3 linked regions of the Aggregicoccus sp. 17bor-14 genome follow. The protein of the gene in region 2 interacts with the protein of the main gene of each other region in a pairwise test. Links are inferred from orthologs where the notes say so. Each region holds a gene or a part of one and is shown on either strand. Other genes may lie near its edges. The genes, in order: ftsZ, FGE12_RS04235 and ftsA.

Evidence for each region.
Region 1: the proteins of FGE12_RS04235 (region 2) and ftsZ interact in binary tests that used the Escherichia coli proteins (3 or more experiments, as listed by UniProt). The link is inferred for Aggregicoccus sp. 17bor-14 from one-to-one orthologs.
Region 3: the proteins of FGE12_RS04235 (region 2) and ftsA interact in binary tests that used the Escherichia coli proteins (3 or more experiments, as listed by UniProt). The link is inferred for Aggregicoccus sp. 17bor-14 from one-to-one orthologs.

Annotation. Positions count from the first base shown.
Region 1 is NZ_VJZZ01000009.1:196,975-202,395, reverse strand. What follows is about bases 2,470-5,421. They hold ftsZ (cell division protein FtsZ), read right to left. Parts: upstream 4,582-5,421; coding sequence 3,358-4,581; downstream 2,470-3,357. Other genes in these bases: ftsA (cell division protein FtsA), read right to left, coding at 4,759-5,421; FGE12_RS18630 (hypothetical protein), read left to right, coding at 2,934-3,341; FGE12_RS18635 (acetyl/propionyl/methylcrotonyl-CoA carboxylase subunit alpha), read right to left, coding at 2,470-2,744. Also shown: FGE12_RS18650 (response regulator), read left to right, coding at 1-304; FGE12_RS18645 (enoyl-CoA hydratase/isomerase family protein), read right to left, coding at 320-1,108; FGE12_RS18640 (biotin/lipoyl-binding carrier protein), read right to left, coding at 1,122-1,334; more of FGE12_RS18635, read right to left, coding at 1,386-2,469. UniProt on the Escherichia coli protein: Essential cell division protein that forms a contractile ring structure (Z ring) at the future cell division site. The regulation of the ring assembly controls the timing and the location of cell division.
Region 2 is NZ_VJZZ01000002.1:93,165-98,456, forward strand. Bases 1,474-4,296 are described here. They hold FGE12_RS04235 (rod shape-determining protein), read right to left. Parts: upstream 3,491-4,296; coding sequence 2,456-3,490; downstream 1,474-2,455. Other genes in these bases: FGE12_RS04225 (MarR family winged helix-turn-helix transcriptional regulator), read right to left, coding at 1,474-1,891; FGE12_RS04230 (hypothetical protein), read left to right, coding at 2,009-2,422; FGE12_RS04240 (hypothetical protein), read right to left, coding at 3,644-4,198. In the rest of the region: FGE12_RS04220 (chloride channel protein), read right to left, coding at 1-1,367; more of FGE12_RS04225, read right to left, coding at 1,364-1,473; FGE12_RS04245 (glycosyltransferase family 2 protein), read right to left, coding at 4,350-5,072. UniProt on the Escherichia coli protein: Forms membrane-associated dynamic filaments that are essential for cell shape determination. Acts by regulating cell wall synthesis and cell elongation, and thus cell shape.
Region 3 is NZ_VJZZ01000009.1:194,613-198,519, forward strand. The notes cover bases 1,013-3,907. They hold ftsA (cell division protein FtsA), read left to right. Parts: upstream 1,013-1,789; coding sequence 1,790-3,025; downstream 3,026-3,907. Other genes in these bases: FGE12_RS18615 (cell division protein FtsQ/DivIB), read left to right, coding at 1,013-1,736; ftsZ (cell division protein FtsZ), read left to right, coding at 3,203-3,907. Outside these bases: murB (UDP-N-acetylmuramate dehydrogenase), read left to right, coding at 1-631; more of FGE12_RS18615, read left to right, coding at 870-1,012. UniProt on the Escherichia coli protein: Essential cell division protein that assists in the assembly of the Z ring. May serve as the principal membrane anchor for the Z ring.

The sequences.
Region 1 (5,421 bases), on a different replicon or contig from region 2:
GAGCGACTACGTGAAGAAGCCCATGGAGCCGGAGCAGTTCCTGGCGGCCGTGCGCTCCGCGCTCTCCAAGAAGGGGCTCAGCCAGGACCCCGAGGCGGACCTGCACCGGGCCATCGGGCGCACCATCCGCGAGGCGCGCAAGACCCAGGAGCTCACGCTCAAGCAGCTGGCGCGGCGCACCGGGCTCTCGGTCAGCTTGCTCTCGCAGATCGAGCGCGCGGAGTCCTCGGCCTCCATCTCCTCGCTCTACAAGATCGCGAGCGCCCTGCAGATCAAGATGGGCGACCTGTTCGGCGGCGCGTAGCGCGCGGCGCGCAGCTTAGCGACCGGTGAACCGGGGGCGGCGCTTCTCCAGGAACGCCGCCCTCCCCTCGCGCGCGTCCTCGCTCGCGAAGGCCTCGGCGCGCAGCTGCCGCAGGTGCCCGGCCTCCTCGGGGGTGAGCGGCGCGCGGGCGAGCCGCCGGAAGGTCTCCTTCATCCCCGAGATGGCCAGGGGCGCTCCGGCGGCAATCGCCTCGCAGAGCGCGAGCGCGGCCCCTTCCGCGCCCGCCGCCTCCGGGTGGCACTCGTCGAGCAGGCCCCACGCGAGCGCCGCAGCGCCCTCGAGCTTTCGCCCGGTGAGGAACAGCAGCTTGGCGCGCGCCGGGCCCACCAGGCGCGACACCCGCGCGATGCCGTCCGCCGAGTACACGACGCCCAGGCGCGCCGGGGGCATGCTGAAGAGCGCGCTCTGCGTCCCCACGCGGAAGTCGCAGGCGGCGGCGAGGTCGAAGCCCGCGCCGAAGGCCGCCCCCTCCACCAGCGCCACGCTGGGCACCGGGTGGGACTCGAGCCGCGCGAGCAGCGCCATCAGCGCGTCGTCCGGGAGGCTCCCGCCGGGGGCCGGCGGGCCCAGGCCGGTGAGATCGTAGCCCGAGCAGAAGGTGCCACCGTGGCCGCGCAGGAGCAGCGCCCGCACGCCTGCGCAGGCCTCGGGGGCGAGCGCCGCGTGCAGCGCGGCCACCAGCGCGTCGTCGAGCGCGTTGCGGCGGCTGGGGCGCGCGAGCGTGAGCACCCGCACGCCGTCCGGCCGGTCCTCGATGCCCAGCGGGGCGGCGGAGGGGTGCACGCGCGTCGTGCCTCTAGCCGAGCACCACCAGCACGTCGCCCTCGTTCACCGCCTGCGCCTCCTTGCAGCGGATCTCCTTCACGGTGCCGGCCTCGGTGGCCTCCACCGGCATCTCCATCTTCATGGACTCGAGGATGACCAGGGTCTCGCCCTCGGAGACCTGCTGGCCGACCTTGACCTCGATCTTCCACACCGTCCCGGTGATGTGCGCCGCCACGTCCGCCATACGCTGTTGCCTCCTGGGGTGCTGCTCTCTCGCGACTGCTGTGGAACGACTCTAGGGCTTCGGCGGCTTCGCGTGGTTCTCGAGGAAGCGCGTGTCCAGCTGGCCTGCGGCGAACGCCGGGTCCTGCACGATGCGCAGGTGCAGGGGGATGTTCGTCTTGATGCCCTCGATGCGGAAGTTCTCGAGGGCCGTCTTCGCCCGCGCGATCGCCTCCTCGCGCGTGGCCCCGGAGATGATCAGCTTGGCGATCATCGGATCGTAGTTCGGGGTGACGGTGTTGCCCTCGGCGTAGCCCGAGTCCAGGCGCACGCCCTCGCCCGTGGGCGGCTGGTAGACCTTGAGGGGGCCGGGGGACGGGAAGAACTTCACCGGGTCCTCCGCGTAGATGCGGAACTCGAGCGCGGCGCCCCGGCGCTTCACGTCCTCCTGGCGCACGGTGAGCTTCTCCCCCGAGGCGATTCGCAGCTGCCAGCCGATGAGATCCAACCCCGTGGTGAGCTCCGTCACCGGGTGCTCCACCTGCAGGCGGGCGTTCATCTCGATGAAGTAGAACTCGCCGTCCGAGTACAGGAACTCCACCGTGCCCGCGTTCGCGTAGCCGAAGGCCTTGGCCGCGGCCACCGCGGCCGCGAACATGCGCTGGGCCACGTCCGCGTGGAGGCCGCCGGCGAAGAGCGGAGACGGGGCCTCCTCCACCACCTTCTGGTGGCGGCGCTGGATGGAGCACTCGCGCTCCAGGCCGTGGATGAGGTGGCCGTGGTGGTCGCCGAGGATCTGCACCTCGATGTGGCGCGGCGCCGGGAAGTAGCGCTCCAGGTACACGCCCTCGCGGCCGAAGGCGGCCTTCGCGCGGTCGGTGCACTGGCGGAACACCTTCTCCAGCTCCGCGGGGTCCTTCGCCGCCGCCATGCCGATGCCGCCGCCGCCGCCCGCCGCCTTGCACAGCACCGGGTAGCCGATGCGCTCGGCCTCGGCGAGCGCGCTCGCCACGTCCGGCACCACGTCCCGGCTGCCGGGCACCACCGGCACCCCGGCCGCCTGCACCAGCTTGCGCGCCTGGCTCTTGTCCTTCATGCGCAGCATCGACTCGGGAGGCGGCCCCACGAAGGTGATGCCGGCCGCCGTGCAGGCCTGGGCGAACTCGGCGTTCTCCGAGAGGAAGCCGTAGCCCGGGTGCACCGCGTCCGCGCCCGTCTGGCGCGCCGCGTCCAGGATGGCCGCCACGTTGAGGTAGCTGTCCTTCGCCGGGGCGGGCCCGATGCGCACCGCCTCGTCCGCCTCCTTGACGAAGGGCAGGTCCGCGTCCGCGTCCGAGTAGACGGCCACGGTCTTCAGTCCCATGCCGCGCGCGACTGCGCCGATGCGGCGGGAGATCTCCCCGCGGTTCGCGATGAGCAGCTTCTTGAACATGTGCGCCAGCCCTCCCTGGGCCCCCGGAAAGAGGCGGCGCAACCTAAACCCCACCCCCGCACCTGACAAGGCGAGAAGCGCACCTGTGCGCACCAGGGTTGTAGCGCCGAACGCTGCGAGGCCGATTTACCGGCTCCGGACGCGTGTGAGGGTTGCGGCACGTCAGGAGGCTGACGTAGCTTGATCCCCGTGAGCCTCCCTCCCCGAGAGCAGGACAGCGCGAGCGCACCCCGCGGCACGGTGGTGAGCCTGCGCGGCGTGCGGCTGGAGCGCCGCCTGGAGCTGTACCGGGCCCGCCTCGCGGACCGGGTGCAGAGCAACCGCGCGGCCGTGGAGGCGCTCTACGGCGAGGGCACCCTCTTCACGCCCCAGGGCGCGCGCTCCGGGCGCAGCCTCCTGCGCGCCTACCAGCTGCTGCAGCGCGCGCGCGCCCGGCTGGAGGAGCTGGCAGGGGACGGGGCGCTTCCCGCCCCGCGCCTGCCCGAGCGGGTGGAGGCGCTCTACCGCGAGGTGGACGTGCTGCTCGCCCGCGCGGACGCCCTCTCGGGCCGCCCGCTGGGCACCGGCGCCAGCGTGAGCCGGCTGCCGGCCCGCTAGCGCCCCTTCCCTGCGCCTACGGCATCTCCGTCTGGCCCTGGCGGCGCAGGAAGGTGGGGATGTCGAACTGATCCTCGTCCAGGGGCAGCGCCGGGTCCTTCACCACGGCGGTGCGCGCGGTGGCCACCGCGGCCTTGCCCGCATCCGCGGCGCTGAGGCTGCGCGAGCCACTCTTCGCGGGGACCAGGCTCGCCACCTCCTCGCGCGCGGCGCTGAGCACCGCAGGCGCGGGGCGCGCGATGAGCGGCGCCTGCATCACCGGCTGCACGATGCGGCTCTTCGCCTCGCGCTGCACGAAGCCGGTGGCGATGATGGTGATCTTCACCTCGTCCTGGATGGTCTCGTCGATGAGCGAGCCGAAGATGATCTCGGCCTCGTTGTCCGCGGCGTCGTGCACCAGCGTGAGCGCCTCGTTGACCTCCTGCAGGGTCATGTCGCGGCCGCCCGTGATGTTGATGAGCAGGCCGGTGGCGCCGTCGATGGTCACGTCCTCGAGCAGCGGGCTGCTGATGGCCTGCTGCATGGCGTTGAGCGCGCGCTGGGCGCCGGCCGCGCGGCCCGTACCCATCAGCGCGAGCCCCTTGTCGCTCATGATGGTCTTCACGTCCGCGAAGTCCACGTTGATGTAGCCGTGGTACTGGATGAGGTCGGAGATGCCCTGCACGGCGTTGAGCAGCACCTCGTCCGCGCGCTTGAAGGTCTCCAGCAGCGGCATCGGCTCGTTGCTCAGGGTGAGCAGCCGCTGGTTGGGGATGGTGATGAGCGTGTCCACCGCGGCCTTGAGCTCGATGAGCCCCTGCTCGGCCTGCTTGCGGCGGCGGTTGCCCTCGAAGAGGAAGGGCTTGGTGACGACGCCCACGGTGAGCGCGCCCAGGCTCTTGGCGATGTCCGCGATGATGGGGGCTGCGCCGGTGCCCGTGCCGCCGCCCATGCCGGCGGTGACGAACACCATGTCCGCGCCCTCGAGCAGCTGCGCAATCTGCTCCCGGCTCTCGAGCGCTGCCTCGCGGCCCATCTCGGGGTTCGCGCCCGCGCCCAGGCCCTTGGTGAGCATCTGGCCCAGCTGGATCCGCGTGGGCGCCTTGCTCGCGGCGAGCGCCTGCACATCGGTGTTGGCGGCGATGAAGTCCACCCGGTCCAGCTTCGCCGAGATCATCGTGTTGACGGCGTTGCACCCGGCACCGCCGGCGCCCACCACGCGGATCTTCGCGGCCTGCTTGCTCTGCTCGAAATGGTCCATGGGTCCCTTTCAACGGCAGGTCGCGCGCTGCCGCCCCCCTGCTACTGAGGCCGCCATCATCAACAGGACGGGATCTTTGGCAAGTTTTCCGCTACGGCCCTGTAGCATCGCAGGGATAGAAAGACCCCCTTTGGCCGTTGACAACGCCAGAGGGGGTCGTTCAAGCACTGCGCAGGGCTAGAAGATCTCTTCGAGCCACTCGCGCATGCGGTTCTTCACCTTCTTGTACGCGTTGCCGTCCTCGCGGATGCGGAACATGCGGCGGTCCAGGTGCTTGGCGCCGTACACCACCAGGCCCACGCCGGTCGCGTACATGGGGCTCTTCACCACGTCCACCAGGCCGCCGATGCCGCGCGGCATGCCGCGGCGCACCGGCAGGCCGATGACCTCCTCGGCCAGCTCCGGCATGCCGGCGAGCAGCGTGCTGCCGCCGGTGATGACCACGCCCGAGGCGAGCAGGTCCTCGTAGCCGCACTTCTGGATCTCGCGGTGCACCAGCTGGAAGATCTCCTCCACGCGAGGCTCGAGGATCTCGCAGAGGATCTGCCGGCCGAGCACGCGCGGCTGGCGGCCGCCCACGCTGGGCACCTCCAGGGTCTCGTCCTTGTTCACCATGGAGGCGAGCGCGCAGCCGTACTTCTGCTTGATGCGCTCCGCCTCGTGCGCGGGCGTGCGCAGCCCGATGGCGATGTCGCTGGTGAGGTTGTTGCCGCCCAGCGCGATGACCGCGGTGTGCACGATGGAGCCGCCGGAGAAGATGGCGATGTCGGTGGTGCCCCCGCCGATGTCCACGAGGCACACGCCCAGCTCCTTCTCGTCCTCGCCGAGCACGGCCTCCGC
Region 2 (5,292 bases):
CGCCGCGCCATCTTCTCCGTCATGATGCTGTGGCGCATGAGGAGGCAGGAGACGAGGTAGCTCGCCGCGCACCCGCCCAGCAGCGGCAGCAGGCCCACCGTCTGGCGCGTGGTCTCGAAGGCGAACACCACGCTCGCGAGCAGCGCGCGGCTCGCCCCCGCGAAGATGGCCGCCATGCCCACCAGCGCCGCGAGCCGCACGTCCACGCTCAGCCCCGGCACCAGCGCGATGGCGCCCGCCGCGAGCGCCGAGCCCACGCCGCTGCCCACCGTGAAGAGCGGCGCGAGCGTGCCGCCCGAGGTGCCGCTGCCCAGCGCGATGGACCAGGAGACGAACTTGAGCAGCACGAAGGCGAGCATGCTCCAGCCCACCAGCTGCCCGCCCAGGATGTCCGTGATGTTGCTGTAGCCCACGCCCAGCGTGCGCGGGCTGAAGTAGCCCACCACGCCCACCGCCACCGCGCCCAGAGCCGGCCACCACATCCAGTGCAGGGGCAGCTTCTCGAACGCGTCCTCGATGGCGTACACCGCGCGCGTCGCGACCACGCTCACCACGCCGATCACCGCGCCCAGCAGGATATAGAAGGCGATGGCCGTGGGCGTGGGGGTGGGCAGCGTGGGCATGGGGAAGGCGGGCGCCGAGCCCTCCATCGCGATGCGCGCCGCCGCGGCCGTGGCGGTGGCGAGCGCCACCGGGATGAGCGAGCGGCCGCGGTACTCGAAGAGCAGCAGCTCGATGGCGAGCACCACCGCGGCCACGGGGCTGCCGAAGGTGGCGCTCATGCCGGCCGCCGCGCCCGCCGCGAGCAGCGTCTTGCGCTCGTCCGCGGTGATGCGCAGCAGCTGCCCGAGGAAGGAGCCCAGCGCGCCGCCGGTGGCGATGATGGGCCCTTCCGCGCCGAAGGGGCCGCCGGTGCCGATGGCCACCGCCGCGCTCAGGGGCTTGAGCCAGGTCATCTTGGGCGGGATGCGGCTGTGGTTGTAGAGCACCTGCTCCATCGCCTCGGGGATGCCGTGGCCGCGGATGGCCGCGCTGCCGTAGCGCGCCATCACGCCCACGATGAGCGCGCCCACCACCGGCACCGCGATGACCCACAGCCCCAGGTGGTGGTTCCACGGAGTGACCGGCTCTGCCGACAGCTCGCCGTAGAAGGCCAGGTGCGTGACGAAGGCGATGAGGTGGGTGAGCACCACCGCCACCACGCTCGCGAGCAGCGCGAGCCCGATGCTCAGCACGCTGATGAAGACGGTGCGCCCGCCCACGTTGCTGCCGGGCATGGGCGCGGGCACGGTGTCCAGCGTGGGCTGCATGGACGGGGCGACGGGGAGGCGGTCGTGCTGACCGGGGAGCTTCTCAGGCGACTTCACGGGTGGACCTTCTTCTTGTTGCGAGAGGGGGTGGGACGCCGGCTCTCCTCCTCGAAGAAGAGCGCCGGCGCGAGGTGACTGGCGCCCAGCTCGGCGAGCAGGGCGCCCAGGCCGCGCGAGAGGCCGCGGCGAACGGTGGGGGTGAGCTGCGCGAGCGCCGCCTGCAGCGCGGCGCCCGGAGAGGCCGGCGCGCGCGCGAGCAGGGTCCGGCCGCGCGGGGTGAGGGTGAGCACGGCGCGGCGGCGGTCTCCGTCCGCGTGGCCCCGCGCCACGAGGCCCCGCGCGATGAGCCGCTTGGCCACCACCGACACCGAGCTCTGGTGCGTGGCGGTGTGCACCGCGAGCTCGCCCACGCTCGCGCCCGGGTGCTCGCCGAGCCGCTGCAGCACGAAGAGCTGCGCGCCGCTGATGCCCAGCTGCCGCTCCGCCGCGCTCGCCGTGAGCCGCAGCGCCTGCACGAGCCGGCGCACGTCGTCCATCAGCGCGCGCAGCTCGGGGGTGGGGGGAATTGCATGGGAGCCCATATATCTCCCGGTCAAACTACGGGGCAATGCCCCGCGTCGCAAGCTGGACGCAGGGGAGGGGGCGCGCCCACTTCATCGTTGCCATCGGGCCTGAACTGGTGTTCAGGTGGGCCGCGCATGCAGCGAGAGCCGCTCCTCCGCCTCGTCACCCAGCTGGGCCGGGCCTTCACCGCGCGCGGCATGGGCGCCCACGCCCGCATGCTGCGCGTGTACTTCCTCGCGCTGCGCCACGGGCTCGCCGACTCGCGCAACGCCGTGCGGGTGAGCCTCACCGAGGAGAGCGTGCTCGAGTGGCTGCGCACCCTGCGCGTGCCGCCCTACGACTCGGTGGACGCGGGGGGCTACCGGGTGCAGCGGCGCGGCGAGGGCTGCGGCACCTGCGCCGCGCGCGGGGAGACGCCCACCGTCATCACGGATGCCGTGTTCCCGGGAGGTGCGCGCATGCGCTGCCGCTCGTGTACCAGCGTGTGGCTGGAGGAGGACGCGGTGCCCCACCGTGAGAATGCGAAGGGCCGCCACGGTCTCCCGTGACGGCCCTGGGGTGTGCGGCGCTCGCCCGGACGGCTACGCGGGCTGGCAGACCTGGCGCAGGATGTCGAGGCTCTCGAGCGCCTTGCCCGCGCCGATGACCACCGCGCTGAGCGGGTCCTCGGCGAGGAACACCGGCAGGCCCGTCTCCTCGCGCAGCAGCGTGTCCAGGTTCTTGAGCAGCGCGCCGCCACCGGCGAGCACGATGCCGCGGTCCGCGATGTCGCCGGCGAGCTCCGGCGGAGTGCGCTCGAGCGTGAGCTTCACCGCCTCGACGATGCCGTTGACCGGCTCGGCGAGCGCGTCGCGGATCTCGTCGCTGCTGATGGTGAGCGTGCGCGGCACGCCGGCCACCAGGTCACGACCCTTGATCTCCATGGTCATGACCTCGTCGGTCGGGTACGCGGTGCCGATGCCCATCTTGATGAGCTCCGCCGTGCGCTCGCCGATGAGCAGGTTGTACTTGCGCTTGATGTACTGGATGATCGCCTCGTCCAGCTTGTCGCCGCCGATGCGCACGCTCTTGGCGAACACGATGCCGGCGAGGCTGATGACCGCGACGTCGGACGTGCCGCCGCCGATGTCGACAATCATGTTGCCGCTGGGCTCGGTGACCGGCAGGCCCGCGCCGATGGCCGCCGCCATGGGCTGCTCGATGAGGTAGACCTCGCGGGCGCCCGCGTTGGCCGCCGCCTCGCGCACCGCGCGCCGCTCCACCTCGGTGATGCCCGAGGGGATGCCGATGATGATGCGCGGGTTCACCAGCGTCTTGCGGTTGTGCGCGCTCTGGATGAAGTAGCGCAGCATCGCGGCGGTGATCTCGAAGTCGGCGATGACGCCGTCCTTCATCGGGCGGATGGCCACGATGTTGCCCGGGGTACGCCCGAGCATCTCCTTGGCCTCCTTGCCCACCGCGAGCACCTTCTTGCCGCCGCGGGCGTCCTGCTGAACAGCCACCACCGAGGGCTCGTTGGACACGATGCCCTGGCCGCGGATGTAGATGAGCGTGTTCGCGGTGCCAAGGTCGATGGCGAGGTCACGCGAGAAGAGGGTGTGGAGCCAGTCGAGCATACGGGGGCGGAAACTTTCAGGGACCGTGCGGCATTTCAGCGCCGAGACGAATGGCGCGCGAATGGCGCGCGAAGATACCCGCTGGCCCGCACATCGGGAACAAAAGAACGGGAGTGTCCACCGCCCGGCCCGTGGGCGTGCGGGCAGGCACGCCTAGGCGGCGGGCGCGGCAGCGGGGGCGTCGAAGGTGCGGGGCGGAGGCACCGGCCCCCCGGTCACCTCGGGGAGGGGCTCTCCGGCGCCGTCCCCGCCCTGGGCCTCGGCCTGGGCCTCGCGGTACTCCGGCGTCTGGCGCAGCGCCTCGCTGGTGAGCTTGAGGAAGGCCTCGCGCACCGGCTCGAACGCCAGCGCGGCCGCATACCAGGCAGGCGCGTAGTCGAGCCGGATGAGCCCGCTCAGGTTGCAGCGCGCGTGCGAGTAGTCCCACGGGCAGCGGCCGAGCGCGCGGCGCAGGAGCCAGCCGGTGCCGTACTCGGCGCCGAAGATGACCCCGGTGTACGCGAGCGCCCGGACGGCGCGCGGGCGGTGCTTGAGCCGGTCGTAGACCTTCTCCAGCACCAGCGCCGTGGCCCCGTAGATGGGGTGCATCCAGAGGAAGGTCTTCGCGGTCCCGTGACGGTCGCGCTGGAAGATGGCTGCGCTCGTCCCCGTGAAGCAGACCTCGAGCACCCAGCCGACACACCCGTAGAGCAGGAATCGCGGTAGCACGGGGGAAAGCTAAGGGCCGTGGGCCGCCCCGGGGAGGGCGGCCGCACGGCCCCTGGAGCCGCCGCGCGCCCGGGCGATGGGCATGCGACAGCGGCCCGTGGTCAGGGGGACAGGATGGCTGTCCACCCCTGGGCACTTCGAGGGGCGCGCCTCAGCGCTTCAGCGAGTACTTGCCGATGGCGTAGAGGGCGCGGAAGCCGTCCTTCCAGCCGATCTTCTTGCCCTCCTCGTAGGTGCGCCCGTGGTAGCTGATGGGCACCTCGAAGACTCGCCAGCGGCCGCGCGCCACCTTGGCGGTGAGCTCCGGCTCGATGCCGAAGCGGTCCTCCTCCAGGGTGAAGGTGCGCAGCACGTCCGTGCGGAAGGCCTTGTAGCAGGTCTCCATGTCGGTGAGGTTCAGCCCGCTCACCATGTTGGAGAGCGTGGTGAGCAGGTGGTTGCCCATGGAGTGCCAGTAGTAGAGCACCCGGCGGGGGCTGCCGATGAAGCGGCTGCCGAAGACCACGTCCGCGTCGCCGTCCAGGATGGGCTGCAGCACGGCCGGGATGTCGCGCGGGTCGTACTCGAGGTCGGCGTCCTGCACGATGACGATGTCGCCGCTGGCCTCGGCGAAGCCGCGGCGCAGCGCCGCGCCCTTGCCCTGGTTCTTCTCCTGCAGCAGCACCTTGACCTGGTTCTGGTTCTTCGGCGCGGCGTTCGGGAGCGCCGCGATGCCCTCGCGGGCGAGCCGCTCGAGCACGTCGCGGCTGCCGTCCTTGGAGCAGTCGTCGACGAGGACGAGCTCCTTGGGGAAGTCCACGGCGACCACCCGGCGCAGCAGCTCCTCGAGGGTGCGGATCTCGTTATAGACGGGGATGACGAGGGAGACGAGCATGGGCGGGCGCTCTAGCCCATTTCCCACCCCGCTGACGAGTCCCTCCCGCAAAGGAGCTGCCCCATGACCGCCCGAATCACCATCTCCTACTGCAACTCCTGAGGCTACAAGCCCCGGGCCGCCCGTGCGGCGGCCGTACTGAAGGACGCGCTGGACGTGGACGCAGAGCTGAAGACGGGGCCCTCGGGCTCCTTCGAGGTGTCGGTGGACGGGCGCACCG
Region 3 (3,907 bases), on a different replicon or contig from region 2:
GAGGCTCACGCTGGGCGCGGGTGCGGCCATCGTGCGGCTGCCCAACCTGATGCGCACCCACGCGCTGGTGGGCGCGGAGTTCCTCGCGGGAATTCCGGGCACGCTGGGTGGCGCGGTGACCATGAACGCCGGCACCAAGAACGGCGAGGCCTTCCGCGTGGTGGAGGCGGTGGAGCTGGCGACGGCGGAGGGGGTGGGGTGGCTGCCGCGCGAGCGCATCCCCCACGCCTACCGCCACACGGAGCTGCCCGCGGGCAGCGTGGTGACGCGGGTGCGCTTCTGCCTGCGGCGCGCCGGTCCCGAGGAGCTCGCGGCCTCGAAGGCGGCGATGGAGGCGGACCTCGGCTACCGCAAGCGCACCCAGCCCCTGAGCCAGCCGAACTTCGGCAGCGTCTTCACCAACCCAACGGGAGACCACGCGGGAAGGCTCATCGAGCTCGCCGGTCTCAAGGGACACGTCCTCGGGCGCGCGCAGGTGTCCACGCTGCACGCGAACTGGATCGTGAACCTGGGCGGCGCCGCGGCGCGCGACGTGCTCGGGCTGATGATGCTGATGCAGACGCGGGTGCGCGAGCTCTCGGGCGTGGAGCTGCACCCGGAGGTCAAGCGCGTGGGTGAGTTCCTGCCCTGAGTGCGCGTTCCGCTGTGCGGTTGCACCCAGGGTAGCGCTGCACCCCACTAGCCCTTGGGTCACGCGGCGCGCTGGGCCCCAAGATGCGCAGGGCCATTCCGCGCGGCCGCGAAACAGGTATGGTGCTGCGCCCGCACCCCCTCTCCGCCGAGCGCTCCCACTACAGCGACGTACCTGTAGCCAAAAACTGGCGTCGAGATCGCAGTGCGATCATCCTGCGTCGGTACGGACCCCCCCCATGGCCTTCGGAAGAGCCAAGAACCGCCGCCGCCAGGATGCGGCCCAGACGCGCGCGGCGGTGCAGGGCGCGGTGCGCACGCACGCGCCCACGGTGCTGCGCGCGCTGCTCACCGCGGCGCTCACGGTGGGGCTGGTCTGGAGCGGGGTGGCGCTGCGCGCGTGGGCGCTCGCGTCCCCCACCTTCGCGCTGCAGGAGGTCACCTTCACGGGGCTCGCGCGCGCGGGGCGCCCGGAGCTGCTCAAGCTGAGCGGGCTCGCGCCGGGGCAGAACCTCTTCTCCCTGGACGTGGACCAGCTCGAGCGCAGCCTGATGGCGCACCCCTGGGTGCGCGCGGTGGAGGTGACGCGCCACTTCCCCGCCGCGGTCTCCGTGGTCGTGGAGGAGCACGTGCCGGTGGCGCTGGTGGTGCTCGGCGACCTCTACGTGCTGGACGAGCAGGGCGAGCCCTTCAAGCGCGTGGCCCCCTCGGACGCGCTGGACCTGCCGCTGGTGACGGGCGTGGACCGCGAGGCGTACGTGGCGGACGAGGCGCACACCCGCGCGCGCTTCCGCCAGGCGCTCGAGGTGGCGCGCGCGTACGCGGCGGCTTCCCCCTCGCGCCGCGAGCGCCTGAGCGAGGTGCGCCTCACCGGCGACGCGCTCACGCTGGTGAGCGCCACGGGGCAGGAGGTGCCGCTGGGGGAGGGGATGGAGGCGGAGCAGCTCGCGCAGAAGCTCGCGCGGCTGGAGAAGGTGCGCGGGGAGCTCGCGGAGCGCGGGCTCTCGGCCGAGGTCATCCACCTGGACAACCGGGCGCGTCCCGGCTGGGTGGCGGTGAAGCTTTCCGGTGCCGGCTCCGAGAGGACCGGGACCGCGACGCAGTAAGCAATGGGACGCCCCCGGTCCGCGAGAGCGCGGGGGCGCTGGGAGGGAAGTCCATGGCGAAGCAGAAGTCCGGGGAGATCATCGTCGGCCTCGACATCGGGACCACGAAGATCTGCGCCATCGTCGGTGAGCTCACCGACAGCGGCATCGACATCATCGGCATCGGCACGCACCCGTCGAAGGGGCTGCGCAAGGGCGTGGTCGTCAACATCGAGGCGACCGTGGCCTCCATCCGCCGCGCGGTGGAGGAGGCGGAGCTCATGGCGGGCGCCGAGATCTCCCACGTGTACACCGGCATCGCCGGCGGCCACATCAAGGGCTTCAACTCGCAGGGCATCGTGGCGGTGAAGGAGAAGGAGGTGCGCGAGGCGGACATCGCGCGCGTCATCGACGCCGCCAAGGCCGTGGCCATCCCGCTGGACCGGGAGGTCATCCACGTGCTGCCCCAGGAGTTCATCATCGACGACCAGGGCGGCATCAAGGAGCCGCTCGGGATGGCGGGCGTGCGCCTGGAGGCCAAGGTGCACATCGTCACGGGCGCGGTGAGCAGCGCGCAGAACATCGTGAAGTGCGCGAACCGCACCGGCCTGAACGTCAGCGACATCGTGCTGCAGCCGCTCGCGTCGGCGGAGGCCGTGCTCGGCGAGGACGAGAAGGAGCTGGGCGTGTGCCTCGTGGACATCGGCGGGGGCACCACCGACATCGCCATCTTCTCCGGCGGCTCCATCGTGCACACCGCGGTCATCGCGCTGGGCGGCAACAACCTCACCAGCGACATCGCCATCGGGCTGCGCACGCCCGCGCACGAGGCGGAGCGCATCAAGCAGAAGTACGGCTGCGCGCTCGCCTCCATGGTGAACAAGGACGAGACCCTGGAGGTGCCCAGCGTGGGCGGCCGCCAGCCGCGCGTGCTCGGCCGGCAGATCCTCTGCGAGATCCTCGAGCCTCGCGTGGAGGAGATCTTCCAGCTGGTGCACCGCGAGATCCAGAAGTGCGGCTACGAGGACCTGCTCGCCTCGGGCGTGGTCATCACCGGCGGCAGCACGCTGCTCGCCGGCATGCCGGAGCTGGCCGAGGAGGTCATCGGCCTGCCGGTGCGCCGCGGCATGCCGCGCGGCATCGGCGGCCTGGTGGACGTGGTGAAGAGCCCCATGTACGCGACCGGCGTGGGCCTGGTGGTGTACGGCGCCAAGCACCTGGACCGCCGCATGTTCCGCATCCGCGAGGACGGCAACGCGTACAAGAAGGTGAAGAACCGCATGCGCGAGTGGCTCGAAGAGATCTTCTAGCCCTGCGCAGTGCTTGAACGACCCCCTCTGGCGTTGTCAACGGCCAAAGGGGGTCTTTCTATCCCTGCGATGCTACAGGGCCGTAGCGGAAAACTTGCCAAAGATCCCGTCCTGTTGATGATGGCGGCCTCAGTAGCAGGGGGGCGGCAGCGCGCGACCTGCCGTTGAAAGGGACCCATGGACCATTTCGAGCAGAGCAAGCAGGCCGCGAAGATCCGCGTGGTGGGCGCCGGCGGTGCCGGGTGCAACGCCGTCAACACGATGATCTCGGCGAAGCTGGACCGGGTGGACTTCATCGCCGCCAACACCGATGTGCAGGCGCTCGCCGCGAGCAAGGCGCCCACGCGGATCCAGCTGGGCCAGATGCTCACCAAGGGCCTGGGCGCGGGCGCGAACCCCGAGATGGGCCGCGAGGCAGCGCTCGAGAGCCGGGAGCAGATTGCGCAGCTGCTCGAGGGCGCGGACATGGTGTTCGTCACCGCCGGCATGGGCGGCGGCACGGGCACCGGCGCAGCCCCCATCATCGCGGACATCGCCAAGAGCCTGGGCGCGCTCACCGTGGGCGTCGTCACCAAGCCCTTCCTCTTCGAGGGCAACCGCCGCCGCAAGCAGGCCGAGCAGGGGCTCATCGAGCTCAAGGCCGCGGTGGACACGCTCATCACCATCCCCAACCAGCGGCTGCTCACCCTGAGCAACGAGCCGATGCCGCTGCTGGAGACCTTCAAGCGCGCGGACGAGGTGCTGCTCAACGCCGTGCAGGGCATCTCCGACCTCATCCAGTACCACGGCTACATCAACGTGGACTTCGCGGACGTGAAGACCATCATGAGCGACAAGGGGCTCGCGCTGATGGGTACGGGCCGCGCGGCCGGCGCCCAGCGC